2 regions of the Bradyrhizobium sp. WSM2254 genome follow, and region 1 is predicted to be linked to the other one. Evidence: predicted binding sites of a transcription regulator. Region 1 holds the regulator's gene; the other holds the start of a gene.

The links. Region 1 encodes PhoB, which activates phosphate uptake and scavenging genes when phosphate is short. Its sites were predicted from a motif close to TGTCATNNANCTGTCAT; they were not measured.
Region 2: a site for PhoB is predicted at 2,976-2,992, ahead of A3M7_RS0120280 (YdcH family protein). Genes of this name have one in related genera too.

The regions. Positions count from the first base shown of each region.
Region 1 is NZ_AXAB01000001.1:318,104-329,426, reverse strand. Features, by position in the region: gene A3M7_RS0101485 (O-succinylhomoserine sulfhydrylase) at 1-546, shown strand, start outside; gene A3M7_RS0101480 (SGNH/GDSL hydrolase family protein) at 668-1,654, opposite strand; gene A3M7_RS0101475 (lipolytic enzyme) at 1,667-2,446, opposite strand; gene A3M7_RS0101470 (OpgC domain-containing protein) at 2,446-3,693, opposite strand; gene apaG (Co2+/Mg2+ efflux protein ApaG) at 3,892-4,284, shown strand; gene A3M7_RS0101460 (Hsp33 family molecular chaperone) at 4,698-5,705, opposite strand; gene argF (ornithine carbamoyltransferase) at 5,947-6,870, opposite strand; gene A3M7_RS0101450 (aspartate aminotransferase family protein) at 6,870-8,078, opposite strand; gene A3M7_RS0101445 (GcrA family cell cycle regulator) at 8,534-9,043, shown strand; gene phoB (phosphate regulon transcriptional regulator PhoB) at 9,268-9,975, opposite strand; gene phoU (phosphate signaling complex protein PhoU) at 9,998-10,714, opposite strand; gene pstB (phosphate ABC transporter ATP-binding protein PstB) at 10,726-11,323, opposite strand, start outside.
Region 2 is NZ_AXAB01000027.1:20,867-32,189, forward strand. Features, by position in the region: gene A3M7_RS0120270 (EAL domain-containing protein) at 1-1,288, opposite strand, end outside; gene A3M7_RS0120275 (NAD(P)/FAD-dependent oxidoreductase) at 1,492-2,595, shown strand; gene A3M7_RS0120280 (YdcH family protein) at 2,709-2,891, opposite strand; gene A3M7_RS0120285 (YdcH family protein) at 3,221-3,427, shown strand; gene A3M7_RS0120290 (hypothetical protein) at 3,566-3,778, shown strand; gene A3M7_RS0120295 (hypothetical protein) at 3,801-4,052, shown strand; gene A3M7_RS0120300 (GGDEF domain-containing protein) at 4,161-4,883, opposite strand; gene purE (5-(carboxyamino)imidazole ribonucleotide mutase) at 5,026-5,514, shown strand; gene A3M7_RS0120310 (5-(carboxyamino)imidazole ribonucleotide synthase) at 5,511-6,617, shown strand; gene aqpZ (aquaporin Z) at 6,715-7,437, opposite strand; gene rpsU (30S ribosomal protein S21) at 7,699-7,995, shown strand; gene A3M7_RS0120325 (tetratricopeptide repeat protein) at 8,212-8,862, shown strand; gene A3M7_RS0120330 (hypothetical protein) at 8,983-9,882, opposite strand; gene A3M7_RS0120335 (cupin domain-containing protein) at 9,976-10,260, opposite strand; gene A3M7_RS0120340 (calcium:proton antiporter) at 10,284-11,323, opposite strand, start outside.

The DNA of each region.
Region 1 (11,323 bases):
CAGGGCCGCTGCCTCGGCGGCATCATCCTGTCCTCGGAAGCCTTCATCGCCGAGCACCTCCACAATTTCATGCGCCAGACCGGGCCGTCGATCTCGCCGTTCAACGCCTGGGTTCTGCTCAAGGGCCTGGAGACGCTGGCCGTGCGCGTGCGCGCGCAGACCGACACCGCGGCCCGCGTCGCCGAGGTGCTGGCGAGCCATCCCAAAATCTCGCGGCTGATCTATCCCGGCCGCGCCGATCATCCGCAGGCGGCGCTGGTGAAGAAGCAGATGCGCGGCGGCTCGACGCTGGTCGGCTTCGAGGTCAAGGGCGGCAAGGCGGCCGCGTTCCGCGTGCTCAACGAGCTCAAGCTCGCGAAGATCTCGAACAATCTCGGCGACGCCAAGAGCCTCGTCACGCATCCGGCGACCACGACGCATCAGCGCCTGAAGCCGGAAGACCGCGCCGCGCTCGGCATCAGCGAGGGCTTCATCCGCTTCTCCGCGGGGCTCGAGCATGCGGACGATCTGATCGAGGATCTGACGGCGGCGCTGGAGAAGGCGTGAGGGGAGCGAGCAGGGTGGGCAAAGCGAAGCGTTCCCACCATTCACTATTGAGCTAACGATAGATGGTGGGCACGGCGCGCGAAGAGCGCGCCTTTGCCCACCCTACGGCTACGCAGCCGAACTACATCGGCCGGTACGCCCGCACATCCCCGGGCACGTTGACCCCGAGCTTGATCTGGCCGACGGAGCGGATGATGTCGTCGCCGAGCAGCTGGGCGAAGCAGGCATAACCCCAATCGTTCATGTGCAGGCCGTCGGCGATGACGAAGCTCTCGACCGGGATCGATTGGTTCTCGTGCCAGTCGCGCATCACCTCGAAGCGCGGGAAGATGCCGACGTGACGGAGCTCGGCGACCTTGCCGAGCAGCTTCACCATCTTGCCGGCGCTCTCCTTGCGCTGGTTGACGGCCGGCGAATATTGCGGATCGACCAGCACGATATCTGCGCCGCCGGCGGCCTGGATGCGGGAGATGCCGTCCTCGACCATCTTGGCGGTGTCGCCGGGATCGAGATTGCGCAGCACGGCGTTGGTGCCGACCTGCCAGATCACCATATCCGGATGCACGTCGATCACCTCCTTCTGGAGGCGCTTCATCATCTCGGGCGCGTCCTCGCCGCCGACGCCGGCATTGATGACGGTGATGTCGGCGGTCGGATATTGCCGGCGCAGCTGCGCGGCGAGACGGTTCGGATAGTTGAAATCGGGTGAACTCGCGCCATAGCCGGCGGTCGACGACGAGCCGAACGCGACGATCACGACAGGCTTGCCGGCGACGAGCTTGTTCGCGACATGCGGCAGCGAGCCCATCGTCTTCGAGCCGCCCTTCGGCGGCAGGCAGGGAACGCGGTTGAAGACGTCGCCGGCGGATTTCGCGACCTGCTTCACCTTGTCGATGGCGCGCGCGGTGATGCCGCGCTGTTCGGGGGACGTCACGGCGACGGTGGTCTGGGAGGGCGAAGCGGGGGCGGGATTAGCGGTCTGCGCGGGCGTCGCCTGCGCGGCTTGCGCCTGCGCGCGCGATTGCGAAGCAGGCGTCAGCACCAACAGCGCCGCCGCCGCGGGCGCAACCAGCCATGCCGTCAGGCCAAAAGGGCGGAGAGAACTCATTAACGCTAGACCTCAATTTTGCTGCTGGGCCGGCCCCAGATGGGCAGCATCAATCACGAACTGTGCCAACGCCCGGCCAAGGCAATCATGGACCTGTTTCGCCAGCTCAGGCCCGCGGGACGGGCTGAACAGGTCGAACTGACCCTGATCGTTCCACTGCCGCATGATCGCGAAACGGTCGAACAGCGGGATGTCATGCTCCTGTGCCACCACCCGCATGTTGTCGAGATAGGGCGGCACCGAGATCATGGTTTCGGTACGCGGGCTGTACTGCAAGTTCATCAACACGACGTCAGCCCCTGCATTTTGCAATGCGGAAACCCCTTCGGTCACCGCGCCGCGAAAATCGTCGGGATCGATTGCTCGGATAGCATCCACGGTCCCGGTCTGCCAGATGACCAAAGTAGGCCTTTTTGCTTCCATCAGCTTAACGAAGCTGGCGGCCGCCTCCTCTGCCGTCTTCTTGCTCTGTATTTCTACGGAGACGTGCACCGCTTCCGACGGCGGCAGCTTGTCCTTCAAAATGGCCTGCATGCGCGCCGGATAGGAAGCGTCCTCGGAGGCCGGAATCGTGGTCGAGCGGCTGCCGATGACCAGGATTTCGAGCGGTTTGCCGGCCTTGATGGCGTCGGCGACCTTGGGAAGCTGGGCTTCGCTGCTGAGCAGATAGGAGGGCAATTCGCAGGCCGCGGGCGCGGCCGGAGCGGGCTGCGCAGCATCCTCCGCGCGCGCCGGCGGCGCGGCGAGGCCACCGCATAGCAGGATCAGGCTCAGGAGAACCTTCGCCTTCATCAGCCCCCTCCCGCCATATCGGCGTTGCCGACGGCGTTTTTGGTTTTCGCACCGCTCTTGTCAGCTACGCGCTTGTACCACGAAATCACCCAGGCGACGCCCCACATGATCAGGATTCCGGAGAGACTAATCACCGCATGCATGACGGCGCCGCCGGAGACCTCGGCCAGGATGAAATGACCGGCGAAGGCCAGGAAGACGCCGAGGCAGAAGATCTCCAGGGAATGCTGGCCGCACAGGATCAGCGGCCGCAGCCAGGGCGATTTCAGGCCCGGCCAGTCGCGCGGCAGGAAGCGCACGGTGAGCGCGGCCAGCGCCAGGAAATGCGTGAAGCGCAGCACGTCGAGATCGGTCTTGTCGATCGGATACATCCACTGTTCGAGCCGCTTCGGCATCAGATGCGAGAGCTGCGGCAGGTACCAGGTCAGCGTCACGTAGAACGCCGCGACGATATAGGCGATCGCGATCCACATCGTCACCGGTGAAGCCAGAATACGCGACATGCGCCGCGCACCTCCGAGCGCACACCATGCACCGAAGACGAAAAGCAATTGCCAGGCCAGCGGATTGAACGCCCAGAAGCCGTTCGGATAGGCGGAGAAGTAGAGGTCGTATTGCCAGGTGACCACGTAGAGCACGACCGAGAGGCCGAGCGTGACATCGGGCTTCCACTTCATCGACCACAGGATCACAGGCAGCGCCAGCATCAGCACGATGTAGAGCGGCAGCACGTCCATGTTGACGGGACGGAAGCGCAGCAGCAGCGCCTGCACGATGGTGACGTCGGGCTGCTTGAGGAAGTCCATGATGCCCATCTCTTCGGTGTAGAGCGGGTTCTCGAAGCTGGTCGCGACGTAGGAGATCTCGGCGAGGAAGATCGTGAACAGGAAGACGTGGGCGACATAGATCTGCCAGACCCGGCGCAGGATGCGCGCGGTGGCGATGACGACGCCGCTCTCCAGCATCGCGCGGCCGTAAACGAAGGCGGCGGTGTAGCCGGAGATGAAGATGAAGATCTCGGTGGCGTCGCTGAAGCCGTAATTGCGGATCGTGAACCAGGTCAGCAGACTTGTCGGCAGATGGTCGATGAAGATCAGCCACAGCGCGAGGCCGCGGAACAGGTCGAGCCGGAGCTCGCGCTCGCCGATGGCGGGCAGCGAGATGGCCGGCGCGGCCGCACGCGGCTTTGCGTCCACAGGCTTGGCTCCCGCGATCGTCGATCCCGTCACTTGGTCCGCAATGGTCATCGGGGCCTGAAAACCCTCACACAAATCGCGACGTTAAATAAGGATTGTACCGGTCCGGCCGTCGTCTCGCAAAGCGGCCAGATCACATAAGGGTGTCTTCCCTGGGGGTGTCTTTCTCCGCGAATTCTGGCGGTTCGATGTCGCGAAAGCCGCCTGCGGCGTTTGGTTCCCGGCCGGGTTTTCGTTATGATGGCAGCCATGTACCGCGCCGTGACCCGCCAGATCGAAGTGACCGTCGAGCCGAACTTTGTTCCGGAACAGTCGTCGGCCGACCGCTCCCGCTATTTCTGGTCCTACACCATCGTCATCACCAATTCCGGCGACGAGACCGTGCAGCTCAAGACGCGGCACTGGATCATCACCGACGCCACCGGCCGGCAGCAGGAGGTGAAGGGCGAGGGCGTGGTCGGCGAGCAGCCGACCCTGGCCCCCGGCGAGCGCTTCGAATACACCTCCGGCGTACCGCTCTCGACCGCCTCCGGCTTCATGACCGGCCGCTACCAGATGATCAGCGAAAGCGGCGAACGCTTCGAGATCGACGTGCCGACGTTTTCGCTCGATAGCCCGGACAACAAGCGGGTGTTGAACTAGGGGCGGTGCCGTAGGGTGGGCAAAGGCGTAAAGCGCCGTGCCCACCATTTCGGTGGTCACGCTTAAAGATGGTGGGCACGCTTCCGCCTTCGCTCTTCGAGCTACGGCGGACAAGTCGCTTTGCCCACCCTACGATGTCCGAGTTCCTGGCGCGCAGCTTCCCCAATCCCGTCATTGCGGCCGATTTCGGCGCGCCCTCGCCAGTTCCGTCGTCCTTCGAGGCTCGCCGAGAAGGCGGGCGCCTCAGGGTGACGGTGAGAGAGCGACGTTCGCTGCTTCCAGATTTTCATTGCTAGCGCAGCGAAGCAATGAGGCCTGTAGCCCGGATGAGCGCAGCGACATCCGGGACCTTTGCGAGCGGATTCCCGGGTATCGCTGCGCTCACCCGGGCTACGAACTACGACCGCGCCCTGCTACGCGTCCTCTACGCCCGCCTCATCGGGCGTGAAATCGTACACCGACGAGCAGAACTCACAGGTGACGACGACCTTGTCGTCCTTGACCATCGCGGCGCGATCGTCCGGCGAAAAGCTCTTCAGCATCGAGGCGACCGCGTCGCGCGAGCAGGAGCATTGCGCCTTCAGGACCAGCGGCTTGAACACGCGCACGCCACGCTCGTGGAAGAGGCGGTAGAGCAGCCGCTCGCCGGACAGCTCCGGATCGATCAGCTCGACGTCCTCGACGGTCTCGATCAGCGAGCGCGCCTCGACCCAGGCGTCGTCTTCAGCGACAGCGTGCACTTCGGCGCCTTCGGGCGCATCGCCGGGATGCAAGTCCGCCTGCCGCGCGCGCTCCGGCGCCTTCGGCAAAAACTGCATCAGCATGCCGCCGGCGCGCCAGCGATGCTTGCCGCCGTCGTTCGAGCGCCACTCCTCGCCGACCGCAAGACGCACGCGCGTCGGGATCTGCTCGGAGCGCAGGAAATATTCGTGGGCGGCGTCTTCGAGGCTGCCGCCGTCGAGCGCGACCAGACCCTGGTAGCGGCTCATGTCGGGGCCCTGGTCGATGGTCATGGCGAGATGGCCGCGGCCGAGCAGCGTGCCGGAATCCCTGATCTCACCGAGGCGCGCGGCGTCGAAGCGGGCATAGGCACGAAGTTGATCCGGCGCCTTGTAATCCACCACCAGGAACGACACCGGGCCATCGGTCTGGGCCTGGAGGATGAAGCGGCCCTCGAATTTCAGTGCCGTTCCGAGCAGCGTCGTCAGCACGATGGCCTCGCCGAGCAGCTTGCCCACGGCAGCGGGATAATCGTGCTTGGTCAGGATGTCGTCGAGCGCCGGACCGAGCCGCACCAGCCGGCCGCGCACGTCGAGCGCGTCGACCTCGTAGGGCAGCACGGCATCGTCGATCGGAACTGCTGATGGTGCGCGAACCGGGCCTTCAGGCCCGGTTTTCATGTCAGGGGATTGGGAAACCATGGCCGTTTATCTGGGGTCGGTGGGTGGGAAATGGAAGGGGGGCGTGAGGCAGCGTGCTCCGGATGCAGTTATGATTGCACACGATATTGCAAATTCGGTGTCGTCCCGGCGAAGGCCGGGACCCATAACCACAAGGCGTGGTTATGCGAAGATTCGCCGTTCGGTACCCCTACTTTCCGCAACCGAGAGATCACGCGGTATGGGTCCCGGCCTTCGCCGGGACGACGGATAGTTCGTCCCGTTACTTCACCGCGTCAAAACACCAGGCCAGAATGCCCTTCTGCGCGTGCAGGCGGTTTTCGGCCTCGTCGAACACGACCGATTGCGGGCCGTCGATCACCTCGTCGGTGACCTCCTCGCCGCGATGGGCGGGCAGGCAGTGCATGAACAACGCGTCGGGCTTGGCCAGCGACATCAGCTTGGCATTGACCTGGTAGGGCTTGAGCACGTTGTGGCGGTGCTCGCCCTCCTTGTCGCCCATCGACACCCAGGTGTCGGTGACGACGCAATCGGCGCCGCGCACGGCGGCTTCCGGATCGGTGCCGAGCATGATCGGCGCGCCTGACGTCTTGATCCAGTCGCGCATCGCCTTCTTCGGCGCGAGCTCCGGAGGCGTTGCGACGTTGAGCTGAAACTTGAAGCGCTCGGCGGCATGCGCCCAGGACGCCAGCACGTTGTTGTCGTCGCCGGTCCAGGCCACCGTCCGGCCCTCGATCGGGCCGCGGTGCTCCTGGTAGGTCAGGAGGTCGGCCATCACCTGGCAGGGATGCGAGCGTCGGGTCAGGCCGTTGATGACGGGCACGGTCGCGTTGGCCGCGAGCTCCAGCAGCGCGTCGTGGTTGAGGATGCGGATCATGATGGCGTCGACATAGCGCGACAGCACGCGCGCGGTGTCGGCGATGGTCTCGCCACGGCCGAGCTGCATCTCGGCGCCGGTGAGCATGATGGGCTCGCCGCCGAGCTGGCGCATGGCGACATCGAACGACACCCGGGTGCGGGTCGAGGGGCGCTCGAAGATCATCGCCAGTGTCTTGCCTTCGAGCGGCCTCACCGGCTGATGCGCCTTCTGCTTCGCCTTCATGGCGGAGGAGGCGTCGAGCATGCTCTTGAGCTCCGACAGCGGGAGCTCGTTGATATCGAGGAAGTGCTTCGGCGACTTGCTCATCAACTTGCCGCCCGCTTGGTCTGACTGGACGAGATCGCGGCGCAGGCGCGCTCGAGCCGCCCGACGCTGTCCTCGATCTCGGCCTCGGTGACGATCAGGGGCGGCAGGAAACGCACGACATTGTCGCCGGCGCCGACCGTGAGCAGTTTTTCATTGCGCAGCGCCGCACCGAGATCGCCTGATGGCACCACGGCCTTGATGCCGATCAGAAGGCCTTCGCCGCGCACTTCGCTGACGATGTCAGGATAACGGTCGATCACGGAGGCGAGCTTCTGCTTGAGCAGCAGCGACATCTTCTGCACGTGGTCGAAGAAGCCGGGCTTGAGCATGACGTCGAGCACGGCATTTGCAGCCGAGATCGCGAGCGGATTGCCGCCGAAGGTCGAGCCGTGCGAGCCGGGACCCATGCCGGCCGCCGCATCCGCGGTCGCCAGGATCGCGCCGATCGGGAAGCCGCCGCCGAGCGCCTTGGCCAGCGACATCACGTCAGGCGTGACGCCGGTGCGGCGATGCGCGAACAGATCGCCGGTGCGGCCCATGCCGGTCTGCACCTCGTCGAAGGCGAGCAGCAAGCCCTTCTCATCGCAGAGTTGGCGCAATGCCTTGAGGAACGCAGGCGTTGCGGAACGTACGCCGCCCTCGCCCTGGATCGGCTCGATCAGGATGCCGGCGGTCTGCGGACCGATCGCCTTCTTGACGGCCTCGATGTCGCCATGCGGCACCTGGTCGAAGCCATCCATCGGCGGACCAAAACCTTCGAGATATTTTGCAGATCCCGTTGCAGCCAGCGTCGCCAGCGTGCGGCCGTGGAAGGCGCCTTCGAAGGTGATGATGCGGTAGCGTTCCGGATGCCCCTTGGAGAAGTGGTGATGGCGGACCAGCTTGATCACACCTTCCAGCGCCTCGGCGCCGGAATTGCAGAAGAACACGAAGTCCGCGAAGCTTTCATTGCACAGGCGCGTAGCGAGCTTCTCGCCATCCGGGCTCTGGAACAGGTTCGACATGTGCCAGAGTTTTGTCGCCTGCTCCTGCAGCGCCTTGACCAGCGCGGGATGGGCGTGGCCGAGCGCGTTCACCGCGACGCCGGACGTAAAATCGAGATAGCGATCGCCATTGGTCGCAATCAGCCAGCAGCCTTCGCCGCGCTCGAAACCGAGGTCGGACCTGGCGAAAACGGGAAGCAAATGCGGCGCTGCGCTGCTAGTCATGACGGTCACTTGATGTTGCGGACGGTGTGAGCGTGCATTGCGCAACGCACCATTGACCGGCCCGGAAAACGAAACGTGCCGCCTTTTAAGGGCGGCACGTGACACTATCTTATGCTTGGTGAAACCGGTGTCAATGCCGCCCGAAAGCCTCGCGAAACGCTGAATCCGTAGTCTTGCGGTGCCAAATTTGCCGGGTTTTGGCCACGGAACATGTGGAAGCGAGTCGGCTGACTCTTGCGCGTGAGTCACGCCATATTGTAGCGTTTGGCTTGTCAGATACGACATCTCGTGCAGCAGTTCTGATCCTCTAAGTCCTCATGTACCGGCGTAAACGTTCGGGCGCATCTGGTGCGCCCGGCGAGCCTTAAGGGATTCTGACGGCACGGGTTTTTCGAGGCTTAGGCATTCGCCGCGAGGCGCCAGGATGGCAGCCGCACGGCGAGGGAAAGGGTGCAATGACGGTTTTGACCTGGTCCGACGATCGCGTCGAGCAGTTGAAAAAGCTCTGGGAGGCCGGATTATCGGCCAGCCAGATCGCAGCCGAGCTCGGCAATGTGACCCGTAATGCCGTGATCGGCAAGGTGCACAGGCTCGGCCTGTCCGGCCGCGCCAAGAGCCCGTCATCGGCGGCTCCGCGGCCGCGCAAGGCGCGCCCCGCGCAGCACATGATGCGGGTGAGCCGCCCCATTGCGCGCGGCAACACCGCGCTGGCGCAGGCCTTCGAGGTCGAGGTGGAGGCCGAACCGGTCACCTACGACAACGTGGTGCCGATGAGCCAGCGGCTGTCGCTGCTGGAGCTGAACGAGGCGACCTGCCACTGGCCGGTCGGCGATCCCTCGAGCGCGGATTTCTTCTTCTGCGGCGGCAAGGCGCTGTCGGGCCTGCCCTACTGCGCCCAGCACTCGCGCGTGGCGTATCAGCCAGCCGCGGATCGCCGGCGCGCACCGGCCAAGCCCTCGCGGTGAGTTTAAGCCCGCGCTGCTAGTGTCGCGCGATGACGGCTCAAAATACTCCGTGTCGTCCCGGCGAAGGCCGGGACCCATACCGCGAGGTCTATCGACTCGTCTGCGGTGCCAATTCCGAACAACTCGTCTTCGCCAAACCACTTCCTGTGGTTATGGGTCCCGGCCTTCGCCGGGACGACCACTGAGTTTGCGGTCGCACTCAGCCCTAAAACATCCGCACAGACTTACGTCTGCTCCGCCTTCGCAAAGCGATCATCCAGCGCGTAGCCGGCGCCGCGGACGGTGCGGATGGGATCCTGCTCGCGGCCGAGATTGAGCAGCTTGCGCAGGCGGCCGATATGGACGTCGACGGTACGCTCGTCGATGTAGATGTCGCGGCCCCAGACGCTGTCGAGCAGCTGCTCGCGCGAGAACACGCGGCCGGGATGCTCCAGGAAGAACTCCAGCAGGCGATATTCGGTCGGGCCGAGGTCGATCGGCCGGCCCGAGCGCGCCACGCGGCGCTTGTCGCGATCGAGCTCGATGTCGCCATAGGCGAGCACGGTGGCGAGCCGCTCGGGGCTGGCGCGCCGCAGCAGGCCCTTCACGCGCGCCAGCAGCTCCGGCACCGAGAACGGCTTGACGATGTAATCGTCCGCGCCGGTCGCAAGACCCCGCACCCGCTCGCTCTCCTCACCGCGCGCGGTGAGCATGATGATCGGCAGCTGCTTGGTCTCGGGCCGGGTCCGCAGCCGCCGGCACAGCTCGATGCCCGACAGGCCCGGCAGCATCCAGTCGAGCACGATCAGATCGGGGATATGTTCCTTGAGGCGGGTGTCGGCGTCGTCGCCGCGCATCACCGTCTCGACGTCATAGCCGTCGCCTTCGAGGTTGTAGCGGAGAAGCTCGGTGAGAGCTTCCTCGTCCTCAACCACCATAATGCGTGCGCCCATGGTGTCGTCGCTCCTTGCGTCTTCAGGTATTCGGGACCGTCGTGGCGAAGGTCGTCATGTCGCCCTTCGGCCGCTTGTCGGTGATCGCCTGGCCCTCGATCATGTAGAACACGGTCTCGGCGATGTTGGTGGCGTGGTCGCCGATCCGCTCGATGTTCTTGGCGCAGAACATCAGATGGATGCAGAACGAGATGTTGCGCGGATCCTCCATCATGTAGGTGAGGAGCTCGCGGAACAGCGAGGTGCAGATGGCGTCGACTTCCTCGTCGCCCTTCCACACCGCCATCGCCGCCGGCAGATCGTGCGCGGCATAGGCGTCCAGCACCGACTTGACCTGCTGCTGCACGAGGTCGGTCATGTGCTCGAGGCCGCGGAACAGCTTGAGCGGATGGAAATCCGTCTCCAGCGCCGCGACGCGCTTGCCCATGTTCTTGGCGAGGTCGCCGATGCGCTCGAGATCGGTCGCAACGCGCATGGCGCCGACGATCTCGCGCAGATCGACCGCCATCGGCTGGCGGCGGGCGATGGTGAGCACGGCGCGCTCCTCGATGCGCTTCTGCAGCGCGTCGAGCTCGGTGTCGGTGGCGACCACGCGCTGGCCGAGCGCGACGTCGCGGCGGATCAGCGCGTCGACGGAATCGACGATCATGCGCTCGGCAATCCCGCCCATCTCGGCGACGAGCCGGGTGAGCTCCTGGAGGTCGGTGTCGAAGGCCTTTGCGGTATGTTCAGAACCCATGTCCCGTCTCCTCAGCCGAACCGGCCGGTGATGTAATCCTGCGTGCGCCGGTCGCTCGGCGACGTGAAGATCTTGCTGGTGTCGTCGAACTCGATCAGCTCGCCGAGATACATGAAGGCGGTCTTGTCGGAGACGCGCGCCGCCTGCTGCATGTTGTGGGTGACGATCGCGATCGTGTAGTTCTCGGACAGTTCCTGGATCAGCTCCTCGACCTTGGCGGTCGAGATCGGGTCGAGCGCCGAGCAGGGCTCGTCGAACAGGATCACCTCGGGCCGCACCGCGACGGTGCGGGCGATGCAGAGGCGCTGCTGCTGGCCGCCGGAGAGCGACAGGCCGGAGGCGTTGAGCTTGTCCTTGACCTCGTTCCACAGCGCGCCGCCGCGCAGCGCCTTCTCGACGCGGCCGTCCATCTCGGACTTCGAGATCTTCTCGTAGAGGCGGATGCCGAAGGCGATGTTCTCGTAGATCGTCATCGGGAACGGCGTCGGCTTCTGGAACACCATGCCGACGCGGGCGCGCAGCAGATTGAGGTCGAGCTTGCCGTCGAGGATGTTGGTCTGGTCGAGCATGAGCTGGCCGGTGGCGCGCTGACCCGGATAGAGGTCGTAC
Region 2 (11,323 bases), on a different contig from region 1:
TGGCGCGGCGGGTCAGGAACAGCCGCAGGCCGTCCTTGGTGGAGATCGGATGCTCTTCGGTGATCATCCCGCGCTTCTTGATCGCGGCCTCGTCGCGCGCGATGATCAGCTTGGCTTCCTTGGGATTGAAGATGTCGGACGCGGTCAGGCCCGTGGCTTCCTCGCGCCTGCGGTTGAGGATCGACTCGGCGCTGCGGTTGGCGAGCAGATAGCGGCCGTCCTTGACCTGCTCCACGATCAGCGCCACCGGGATGTTGTCGACGACGAGTTCGAGGAATTTCTTGGTGCTCTCCAGCTCCTGCGACAGCGAGCGGCGGTCGGTGATGTCCTCGAACACGAGCAGCAGGAATTCGGGCTTGTTGTTCTCGTTGCGGACCACGATCCGGATCGAGGCTACCATGCGCCGTTCACCGCCGCGGTCGACCTCGAACTCGTTGCGGAACTGACCGTCCGGCGAATTGAGCGCGGCCTGGTCGGTCGCCTCGATTCTGTCCGCCGAGACGGGGGCAAACAGCTCGCGCGCGTTCTTGCCGACGACCTGGTCCCGCGAGAAACCCCAGAACCGCTCATAGGCGCTGTTGGCGAAGATGTAGCAGCCGTCCTCGATGTTCTTCGCGGCGACGCAGGCCGGCACGTTGTCCAGCACCGTTTCCAGAAACTGCTTGGTCGAGGCGAGTTGCCGCGACAGCCTGCGCTCCTCGCTGACGTCGAGATGCGTCGCCACCGAGCCGCCGTTCGGCAGCACGAAATATTTCACCAGGATGGCCCGGCCATCAGGCAGTTCGGCGATCAGACCGTTGGCGCTTGCCGCCTTCTCGTAGAACTCCTTGTCGGAGACGCCACCGAGGACCCCGCGCTTGCGTCGCAGCTCGAGGAGGTCGTGGCCGTTCATGTTGGCCCACAGATCCGACCGTGACAGGCCATAGATCTCGAGATAGCGGTCGTTGCAGAAGATGACGCGCCGCTGCGCATCGGTCATCACCACGCCCTGGTTGAGATTGTTCATGGCGGAGGAGACGAAGGCGTTGCGCCGCAGCTGCAACCGCCTGGTCCGGCGCAGCGCGGAGTGGATCCACAACGCGATTGCCACCAGGAACGCGCAGACGACGATGCCCCCGATCAGGGCTTCCCAGATCAGGTTGGGATCGAGGTTGTCGAGCGAGCTCGGCGGAGCGAAGCTGTCCGACAGCGCAAAGGCACGCGCAGGCGCGACCGTGCCGATCAGGCACACGACGGCCTGCACAGCAATCGGCATCGTGCTGTCCGCGTGCCAGTTCTTCTCAGCCATCAGCCACCCGCGATTTCAACGTCGGATTGTCTGGCTTCACGGGTTTGGATCGGGTAAACGCCTGTACGCGCAACAGAAAAAATCTGACGTGAAATACGGCAATTGCCCTGACATGATAAATGCTTCCTTAACGGAAAATGACCCCGCGCCGTCGTTCCCGGGCTTGATGCCACCGGCGCTTCCAGCGGACCTCCTGCACAACCATGGATAGGGTCGACTGCATCGTCATCGGAGCCGGCGTGGTCGGGCTCGCGGTAGCTCGAAAGCTGGCTCAGGCCGGGCGCGAGGTCATCGTGCTCGAGGAGGCCGAGGCCATCGGCACCATCACCTCCTCGCGCAACAGCGAGGTGATCCATGCCGGCATCTACTACCGCGCCGGGAGCTGGATGGCGCGCATGTGCGTCAGCGGCAAGCACGCGCTCTACCGCTACTGCGGCGAGCGCGGCATCCCGCACAAGAATTGCGGCAAGCTGATCGTCGCGACCAATGCGAAGGAAACCGAGAAGCTGCAATCGATCAAGGCGCACGCCGAGGCCAATGGCGTGCTCGACATGCAGTTGCTCACGGGTGAGGCCGCACGCGCGCTGGAGCCGGCGCTCGCCTGCGACGCCGCGCTGCTCTCGCCCTCGACCGGCATCATCGACAGTCACGCCTACATGCTCTCGCTGCGCGGTGAAGCCGAGGAAGCCGGCGCGGCCTTCGCGTTTCACACCCCGCTGATCCGCGCCAAGGCGGCCGCCGGCGTGATCGAGGTCGAGGCCGGCGGCGAGGCACCGATGGCGCTGCAATGCAGCCTGCTCGTCAACGCTGCGGGCCTCGCGGCGACAACAGTGGCGCGCAACATCGACGGCATGCCGCTGGACCGGATTCCGCCGGCCTATCTCGCCAAGGGAAATTACTTCAGCTGCAATGCCAAGGCGCCGTTCTCGCACCTGATCTATCCGGTCCCCGAGCCCGGCGGCCTCGGTGTGCATCTGACGCTGGACATGGCAGGGCAGGCGCGTTTTGGCCCTGACGTCGAGTGGATCGAGACGATCAACTACGAGGTCGATCCGTCACGCGCCGATCGCTTCTATCCGGCAATCCGGAGATACTGGCCGACGCTGCCTGACGGCGCGTTGATGCCGAGCTATTCGGGCATCCGCCCGAAGATCGTGCCGCCGGCGGTCGCCACGCAGGATTTCCTGATGCAGGGCCCGCGCGATCACGGCGTCGCAGGCCTGATCAACCTGTTCGGGATTGAATCGCCGGGACTGACGTCCTCGCTCGCGATCGCGGATCACGTCGCCGAGCTCGCAGGAATCTAGGGCGCCGCGCAAATGTCCTTGCGCGCTTTTGCACCCTCCAACAGGGATGAGCGCAACGGCTCTCACCCCTGCCTGAAAGGGTACGATCAAACTTTGCACTGTTACGGGGTTTACTAGTGGAGCGTGTCGCTAGTTTGCTTCAGACGCTCGATCTGGTCCTTGACCATCAACTTCCGGCGCTTCAACTCAACAATTTGCAGGTCGTCTGTTGAAAGGTGCACGAGAGCTTCGTGCAATTCGTTTTCGAGAGTTTTGTGCTTCCGTTCCAATTCAACCAGATGTGCCTGAATTGTCATTCGAAACCTCCTCGGTAGGGGTGACCTTGGATTCGATCCGGACGAGCAAGTGTACATCACCGATTCGTTCTGTCGACGAATATCCGTCGTCGCAATGTCATTTTTGAAAATTCATATGTAACGAAGCGTGAGTAAGGAACCACGCTGGGAAAAATCCATGATATCAATGCGCTTGCGCAGCGCCGCAGCGAACCGTTGAAAATATCTTGCGAGAGATCGGTGAGCGACGGCCCGAGATCGCTTGCGGTCACGGCGCGCAAGGACGATAATTTCCACAGGGCATCCACAGCCTTAAATCTCACGCCATCGGTTTTTCGGCCACCGCAGACATGACCCATGAAGACGAGCGCGAACTCGAAGCCGAGCTCGCCCGGTTGCAGCAGGAACACCGAGATCTCGATGCCGCGATCGATGCACTGCATCAATCGCCAGCCCCCGACCTATTGCGGTTACAGCGGCTGAAGAAGCGCAAGCTGTTGTTGCGCGACCGCATCGCCTTCATCGAAGACCAGATCACGCCTGACATCATCGCCTGATCCCCAGCGGGCTTTTCGCGGCAGGGCGCCGCAGTGAATCCGCTTGACTCCAAAAGAACAAAATAGGAACATTCCGGCATCCAACGCCCCCAGGAAACGCCCAGAGAAGCGCCCAAGGAACCAGCAAGGACAACGCAGATGTCGGCAACCGCCCTTTTGGACAACAGCCATTATGAACAGGCCTGCGATCAGGCGATCGCGATGTGCGACGGCAATCTGCGCAGCACCATCAAGGCGCTGATCATGGCCAACGAATATCTGGAGGCGGAACTCGAGGAATTGCAGGCGGCGATTTCAGCCGGCTGCATTCCGGAGACCTCTCGCAGCAAGGCGCGGAGCAGCGCCGCCTGATGTTGATGACCGGAGCAACGCCATGTCGGACGTCACCTACTACGTTGCAATGCCCTTCCTGATCGATGACGACGGATCACCGGTCGCGGGCGCCGCGGAGGAATGTCAGTCCTCGACGGCAGCGCTGCGGCGCGCCGAGATTCTGGCGCGCGGCGCCGGCCACATCGGCGCGATCGCGTTTTGCCGCAGCGGTGATCCCATGACCGGCGAATTCGGCGACGCTACGCTGCTGCGCAAGTTCGGCAACGTGCCGGAAGATCTGGCCACGTTGTAGGGCATTTATTGTTTGAGCATGATCTCCGCGCAAACGCGTTTCGCGTTTGTCGCGAGGAAAAGCGCTGCACACTTTGCGCTAACGCGGCCCTTCGGGTCCGGATCATGCTCAGTTGCTGACGAGCCTGATCCGCGGCTCGTGCCGCCGGCACGCCTTGCGCACATACATTGCGGCATCCGCCTCCTCCAGGGCGCGGCCCGCGTCGGATTGCGCCCCCAGCAATGCGACGCCGGCAGAGGCGCCCGCGGTCACATGCTGGCCGCGGAAGACGAAGGATAATTCGTCGATCGTCTGCTCGAAGACCGCGGCCTTCGCCTTGGCATCGGTCTCGTTGAGATTCCACAGCAGCAGCGCGAACTCGTCGCCGCCGAGCCGGCCGACCACGTCGGAGGCACGGACCTGCCGCGTCAGCGCGCCGACGATCGCCTTGAGCACCTCGTCGCCGGCGGCGTGGCCGAAGGAATCGTTGATCGGCTTCAGCCGATCGACATCGAGGACGATCAGCGCGCCGCTGGCGTGATATCGCTTCATGTAGGCAATGGCGCGCGTGAGCTCGCGCTCGAAGCCGCGCCGGTTCGGAATCTCGAGCAGGAAATCGGTGTCGGCGGCCGCCTCGAGTTCGGCAACGCGCTGCAAGGCCTGCTTGAGCTTGGTCCGCAGGCCGCGGATGACCTTGGCACCGTCGTTGCCCCCATCATCGGCCGACGCTCCGCGCCGCGGCGCCTTGACCCCACGCCTGACTGAACGCTTGGGGGCGGCTTTGGATCGGCTGGCACTGGTCTTCCGGCCCTTTTTGGCCTTCGCAGCGCTTGCCCTTTTTGGTTTCTTCATGGGCATCCTGCTCAATGAAGGCTTGCGGGGATTCACCAAGACAGGATAGTGCATTCCCTTCTCCTTGCCACCGCCTTGCGAGCCGCCGGCCGGAACCGTTAATCTGGCCTATGTTTCTGTTTTCCCGAGCACAATTAACGTCATGACCGCGCCGATCGCCATCATCATGGGAAGCCAGTCGGACTGGGACACGATGCGGCATGCCGCCGACACGCTTGAAGCGCTCGGCGTTGCCGCCGAGACCCGCATCGTTTCGGCCCACCGCACCCCCGACCGGCTGGTCGCTTTCGCCAAGGGCGCCAAGGCGGCGGGTTACAAGATCATCATCGCCGGCGCGGGCGGCGCTGCACATTTGCCGGGCATGGCGGCGGCGCTGACGGAACTCCCCGTCTTCGGCGTTCCCGTCGAATCGAAGACGCTCAAGGGCGTCGATTCGCTCTATTCCATCGTGCAGATGCCCGCGGGCATCCCGGTCGGCACCCTTGCCATCGGCAAGGCCGGCGCGATCAACGCGGCGCTGCTTGCTGCCGCCGTACTGGCATTGTCCGACCCGGCCTTGTCCGACCGCCTCGCCGCCTGGCGCAAGGCGCAGACCGAGGCGGTTGCCGAGCGCCCGGAGGACAAGGCGTGACTGACGCAAAGCAGGTGAAGCTGAAGCCCGGCGACACCATCGGAATCCTCGGCGGCGGACAATTGGGGCGGATGCTGGCGATGGCCGCGGCGCGGCTCGGCCTGCGCTGCCAGGTGTTCTCGCCCGATCCTGACTCGCCGGCCTTCGACGTTGTGCTGAACGCGACCTGCGCCGAATATGCCGACGTCGAGGCGCTCGAGCTGTTCGCCAACGACGTTGACGTCATCACCTACGAATTCGAGAACGTGCCGGCCGCGGCCGCGATGGTGCTGGATGCGCGCCGCCCCGTGCTGCCCAACCGCAAGATCCTGGAGACGACCCAGGACCGGCTCGCGGAGAAGGATTTCGTGACGCGGCTCGGCATCGGCACCGCAGCCTATGCCGACGTCACCTCCGTCTCCTCGTTGCGCGAGGCGATTGTAAGGATCGGTCTTCCGGCCGTGCTGAAGACCCGCCGCTTCGGCTATGACGGCAAGGGCCAGGCCATCATCCGCGAGGGCGACGACATCGCCAAGGTCTGGACCAGCCTCGCCACCAAATCGGCGATCCTCGAAGCCTTCATCCCCTACGAGCGCGAGATCTCCGTGATTGCGGCGCGATCGGCGACGGGCCAGGTCGAGTGCTTCGACGTCACCGAGAATGAGCACCGCGACCACATTCTGAAGATATCCCGCGCGCCCGCACAGATTCCGGATGCGCTCGCGGAAGAAGCGCGCAGCATCGCCGGCAAGATCGCCGGCGCGCTCGATTATGTCGGCGTGCTCGCGGTGGAAATGTTCGTGCTCGCCAACGGCACCGGGCCGAAGGTGCTGGTCAACGAGATCGCCCCGCGCGTGCACAATTCCGGACACTGGACTCTCGACGGCGCCTCCATCTCGCAGTTCGAGCAGCACATCCGCGCCATCGCCGGCTGGCCGCTCGGCAAGCCGGTCCGCCACGGCGAGATCGTCACCATGACCAATCTGATCGGCGACGAGATCAACGATTACGAGAAGTGGCTGAGCGTTCCGGGCGCGACCATCCACATCTACGGCAAGGGCGGACCGCGCCCCGGCCGCAAGATGGGCCATGTCACCGAAGTCCGGCCGCCCCGGGAGAAGTGACGGGACCGCGGCAACCGCCGCGATCCCGCTTGCCGACTAGGTTTGTTCTGACGCGTTTTTCTGACGCGAACCGGTATCCACTTCGCTCGAAAACGCTCTAGGCCGTCTTCACGCCTGCCACGACGCCGGCGGGCTCCTCGCTGAGCCAGCGATAGATCACCCCGCCAAGCGCGCCGCCGATCAGTGGCGCGACCCAGAACATCCAGAGCTGCGCCAGCGCCCAACCGCCGACGAACAGCGCGGGGCCCGTGCTGCGCGCCGGGTTCACCGACGTGTTGGTGACGGGAATGCTGACGAGATGGATCATCACCAGCGTGAGCCCGATCGCGAGCGGCGCGAAGCCCGCGGGCGCACGGCCGTGAGTTGCGCCCATGATGACGAACAGGAACATCATGGTCATCACCACCTCGGTGATGAAGCAGACCACCATGCTGTACTGGCCGGGCGAATGCGCATCGTACCCGTTCGACGCGAAGCCCTTGGTGACGTCGAAGCCTGGGGCGCCGCTGGCGATGACGTAGAGCAGTTCGGCGGCAACGATCGCACCGCAGACCTGCGCGATCACATAGGGCAGGATCTGGCCGGCCGGAAAGCGCCCGCCGGCGGCAAGGCCGACCGTGACAGCCGGATTGAGATGACAGCCCGAGATGTGACCGATCGCGTAGGCCATGGTGACGACGCTTAAGCCGAACGCCAGGGACACGCCGACCAGGCCGATTCCGACCTGCGGGAAGCCGGCTGCGATCACCGCGCTGCCACAACCTGCGAATGTGAGCCAGAAGGTGCCGATGGCCTCGGCAGCATATTTCTTCATATCCATGTGTCGTCCCCTGATTTCAAAGTTTCCGGAACGAAGCTCCGGTCGCAGCCCCGTCAAGGACGCCAAATCTCCCAAATCGGGGCCGCACAGAGGTCTTTTCGCCTTATTTAATGGCTGAACTTGGCCCGAAACCCCGCTTGGCAGGTGGACATCCAGGGTTTTGTCTGATACATCCGCGCGCTCAAGGCTAAGGGCTTGTGCGTTTTGCCATCCCCTTTGACTTACCAGAATTCAAATCCTGTCCACTGAAGAGGATGCCGCGTGCAGGTTCTCGTTCGCGATAACAATGTCGATCAAGCCCTCAAGGCGCTGAAGAAGAAGATGCAGCGCGAGGGTATTTTCCGCGAGATGAAGCTCCGCGGTCACTACGAAAAGCCCTCTGAGAAGAAGGCTCGCGAAAAGGCCGAAGCCGTGCGCCGCGCGCGCAAGCTGGCCCGCAAGAAGCTCCAGCGTGAAGGCCTGCTGCCGATGAAGCCGAAGCCGGTGTTCGGCGCTGGCCCCGGTGGTGAGCGTGGCGGCCGTGGCGGCCCGGGTGCAGGTCCGCGCGGACCGCGCTGATTCGCCGAGTTTTTAAGACCTCAGTTTTCGATAACGCGGGCCGCTGGCCCGCGTTATTGTTTGTGAGCAGTGCCTTTCTGGGACGGGGCACTACCGATGCGGCGCTAAAGCGCGATGAGGTTGGTCATCGCGCTTTAGATTGTTGTTTGAGCATGATCTTTTCGGAAAACCGCGGCACACTTTTCCGGATCATGCTCTAGCGCGAGCGAACCGTAGATGGCCTCCCCTTTCCCCGAGCGTGGCTTGGCGCGACTGCGCCAGATCTGGCGGCAGCCGCTCGCGCTGGCCTTGATGGGGATCGCACTGTGCGGCTGCTCCTTCGATCTGGGATCGCTGACGCCGGAGAAGGAAAAGCCGCAGGAGGCCCCCAAGCCGGCGGTCGCCACGGAGAGCGCGGTCAGCCCCGGCAACGTCACTGAGGCCCAGGCCCGCACCGCAAAGGCCCAGACCCTGGCCAAGTCAGGCGAGACGGCAGCAGCGCTGGACGAATTCAATCGCGCGGTCGGGCTGGATCCCTACAACGCGCAGGCGCTCTATGGCCGCGCGCTGATCTACCAGGGCAATAACGAGCACAATTTCGCCATCGCCGATTTCACCGCCGCGAGCGGGCTCAACCCGCAAAAGGCCGAGCCGCTGCTCGGCCGCGCCATCAGCCATCTCGCCCTCGGCAAGATCAAGGAGGCTGCGGCCGATCTCGACGAGGCTTCCGAGGCCGATCCGCACAATGCCCAGGTGTGGACCGCGCGGGGGCAGGCCTATGAGCGGCTGGGCGACAAGGCCAAGGCGGCGGCCTCCTACACCAAGGCTGTCGCACTTCGTCCACGCGATGATGCCGCCCGCAGCGGCCTCGCCCGCGTCGGCGGCTGACAAGCAGCTATGGCTTCGGTTCTGACTGGATCAGACCCGAAGCTCTGGGATCTCGGTGTGAGGGGTTTTCTTCACGCGGACCGGGGTCCACTTCGCCCGAAAACGCTCTAAGCCAGCACCTTAATCGGGGGTGGAGCTCTTCGGCAAGACGGAGTGGAACATCGACTTCATGCCCGACAGCATCTCGTCCGCGACGTTGGTCTTCTTCGGCCGGGGCATGGTTGCGCCGGCATCGGCACGCAGGTCGAGCGGCGGCGCGATCACCGGCACGGGAATGTCAGCCGGCGGCGTCAGCCGATTCGGGTCGTCATTGCCGACCGAGGCCGTGTAGGACGGCGACGAACCGCCATTGCCATACGCCTCGGGTGAGGGCGTGGACACCGTGATCGGCGGCGGCAGCGGACGGACCGCGGACGGCTCCGTGGTGACGACACGCGGGGCCTCGGGGACGCGGGTGGCTTCGCGCACCGCGGGCTCGGGGGTCCGCTCGACCGGCTTGGTCTCGGCGGCTTTGGCTTCGGCAGCCTTGCCCTCAGGCGACTTGCGAAGACGCTCGATGGCGGCACGCGCCAGATCGTTGGCGTCGGGGGTCGCAGCCGGGGACGTCGCGGCCGGCGCAGAATTGGCCTCCACCACCGGGGCAGTAGCTGCGGGGGTCGACTTCGCGGCCGCCTTCTCGCGCGCCGGGGGGCGGCCATGCGAGGCGGCGTCGGCGGGAGCGACGTCCGCAGCCTTGGTCTCAGGCTTGTCGGCGGGCTTCTCGGCCGCAGCCTTGTCCGTCGCACTCTTCTCGGAAACGCTCTTTTCGGAGACGCCCTTGGCCTTGACGCCGGGCGCCGGCAGGTTGGCGACGTCGGCGGGCTTGCCGTTCTTGCCGGCTTCGGCAGGTGCCACCACGGCCGCAGGGGTATCGGCCGCCGGCTTGGCGTTGATGTAGTGATTAACGATGTACGCCCCGATGATCGTCGCGAGCACCGAGGGGAAAATATCCATCGAGATTTTAGCGAGGTATTTCAGCATTTCTCGGCCACTCCCCGCGCGATCTGATGCGGGAACTTTGGGGCATTGTAAGGGATCAACTGCGACGGATCGATGGCAAACGGTAAGCCAGACTTACGGCTTCAGCTCGATCTCAAGGAACACGATCTCAGTTGAGGTTTCGTTAAGTACGTCGTGTTGGACGCCGGCCTTGCGGAAGTAGGATTTTCCGGCCGCAAGCTGCGCCTTGGAGCGCTCGCCGCCGGGTGCCACGATGGTCATTTCGGCGGCAACGACGGGAACAATCACATAGTCCATCCCGTGGGTGTGGTGCCCGGTCGCGCTGCCCGGGGCGAGCCGCCATTCGGTCACCCGGACCTCTTCGTTGTCGATCTGAACCTCGGACTTGGCGGCAAGCATCGAAAATCTCCTGGAGAATCGCTTCAGGGCACGAAAACCATGAACACGTAGACGGCAAATACCACCATATGGACCAGGCCGAACAGGACATTGGTCCTGCCCGTGCCGAAGGTCAGCATGCTCAAAAAGAAGGTCAGGAGCAAAAGGACGCTGCCCTGGCCGCTGAGACCGAGCTCGAGCTCCTTGTCGAAGGCGTAGGTGGCGATGCCGACGGCCGGGATGGTGAGGCCGATGGTCGCGAGCGAGGAGCCCAGCGCCAGGTTGATGCTCTTCTGAAGATCGTTCTTGCGGGCCGCCGCGATGGCCGAGACACCTTCGGGCATCAGGATCAGGAGCGCGACCAGAAGCCCGGCGAAGGCCGGCGGCGCGCCGATCCTGGCGGCCACGGCATCGACCACGAGCGAGAACTTCTTGGCCAGCAGCACGACGGCCAGGAGCGAGACCAGGAGCATCCCCACGGTAAGCGCAAGCGCTCCGACCGACAGGTGCGCCTCCCCGCCCTCGCCCTTCGCCCGTTCATGAACGAAGTAATCCTTGTGCAGGACGGTCTGGGTGTAGAGAAACACCGCATAGAGCGCGAGCGTCACCACATCGACGAAGCCGAGCTGAACCGCCGAATAGACCGGGCCCGGCGTGGTGGTCGTGTAATTCGGCATGATCAGCGTGATGGTCGCGAGCGCGAACAGGACGCTGAGATAGACGTTGGCCCCGGAGAGCTGAAACCCCTGCTCACGATAGCGCAGGCCGCCGATAAAGATGCAGAGCCCGACGAGGCCGTTGCAGACGATCATGACGACGGCGAACACGGTGTCGCGCGCCAGTTCCGGCGCCGGCTTGTCGCCCAGCATGATCGTGGTGATCAGGGCCACCTCGATGATCGTCACCGAGAGCGTCAGCACCAGCGTGCCATAGGGCTCGCCAACCCGCTCGGCGATCACTTCGGCATGATGAACGGCGGCAAACACCGTGCCGAACAGGATGACCAGAAGGACGACGGCGAAGACGAGCCCGCCCAGCGAGAGCGTGAAGACGTAGCCCGTCGCACTGACGGCCGCGAACATCA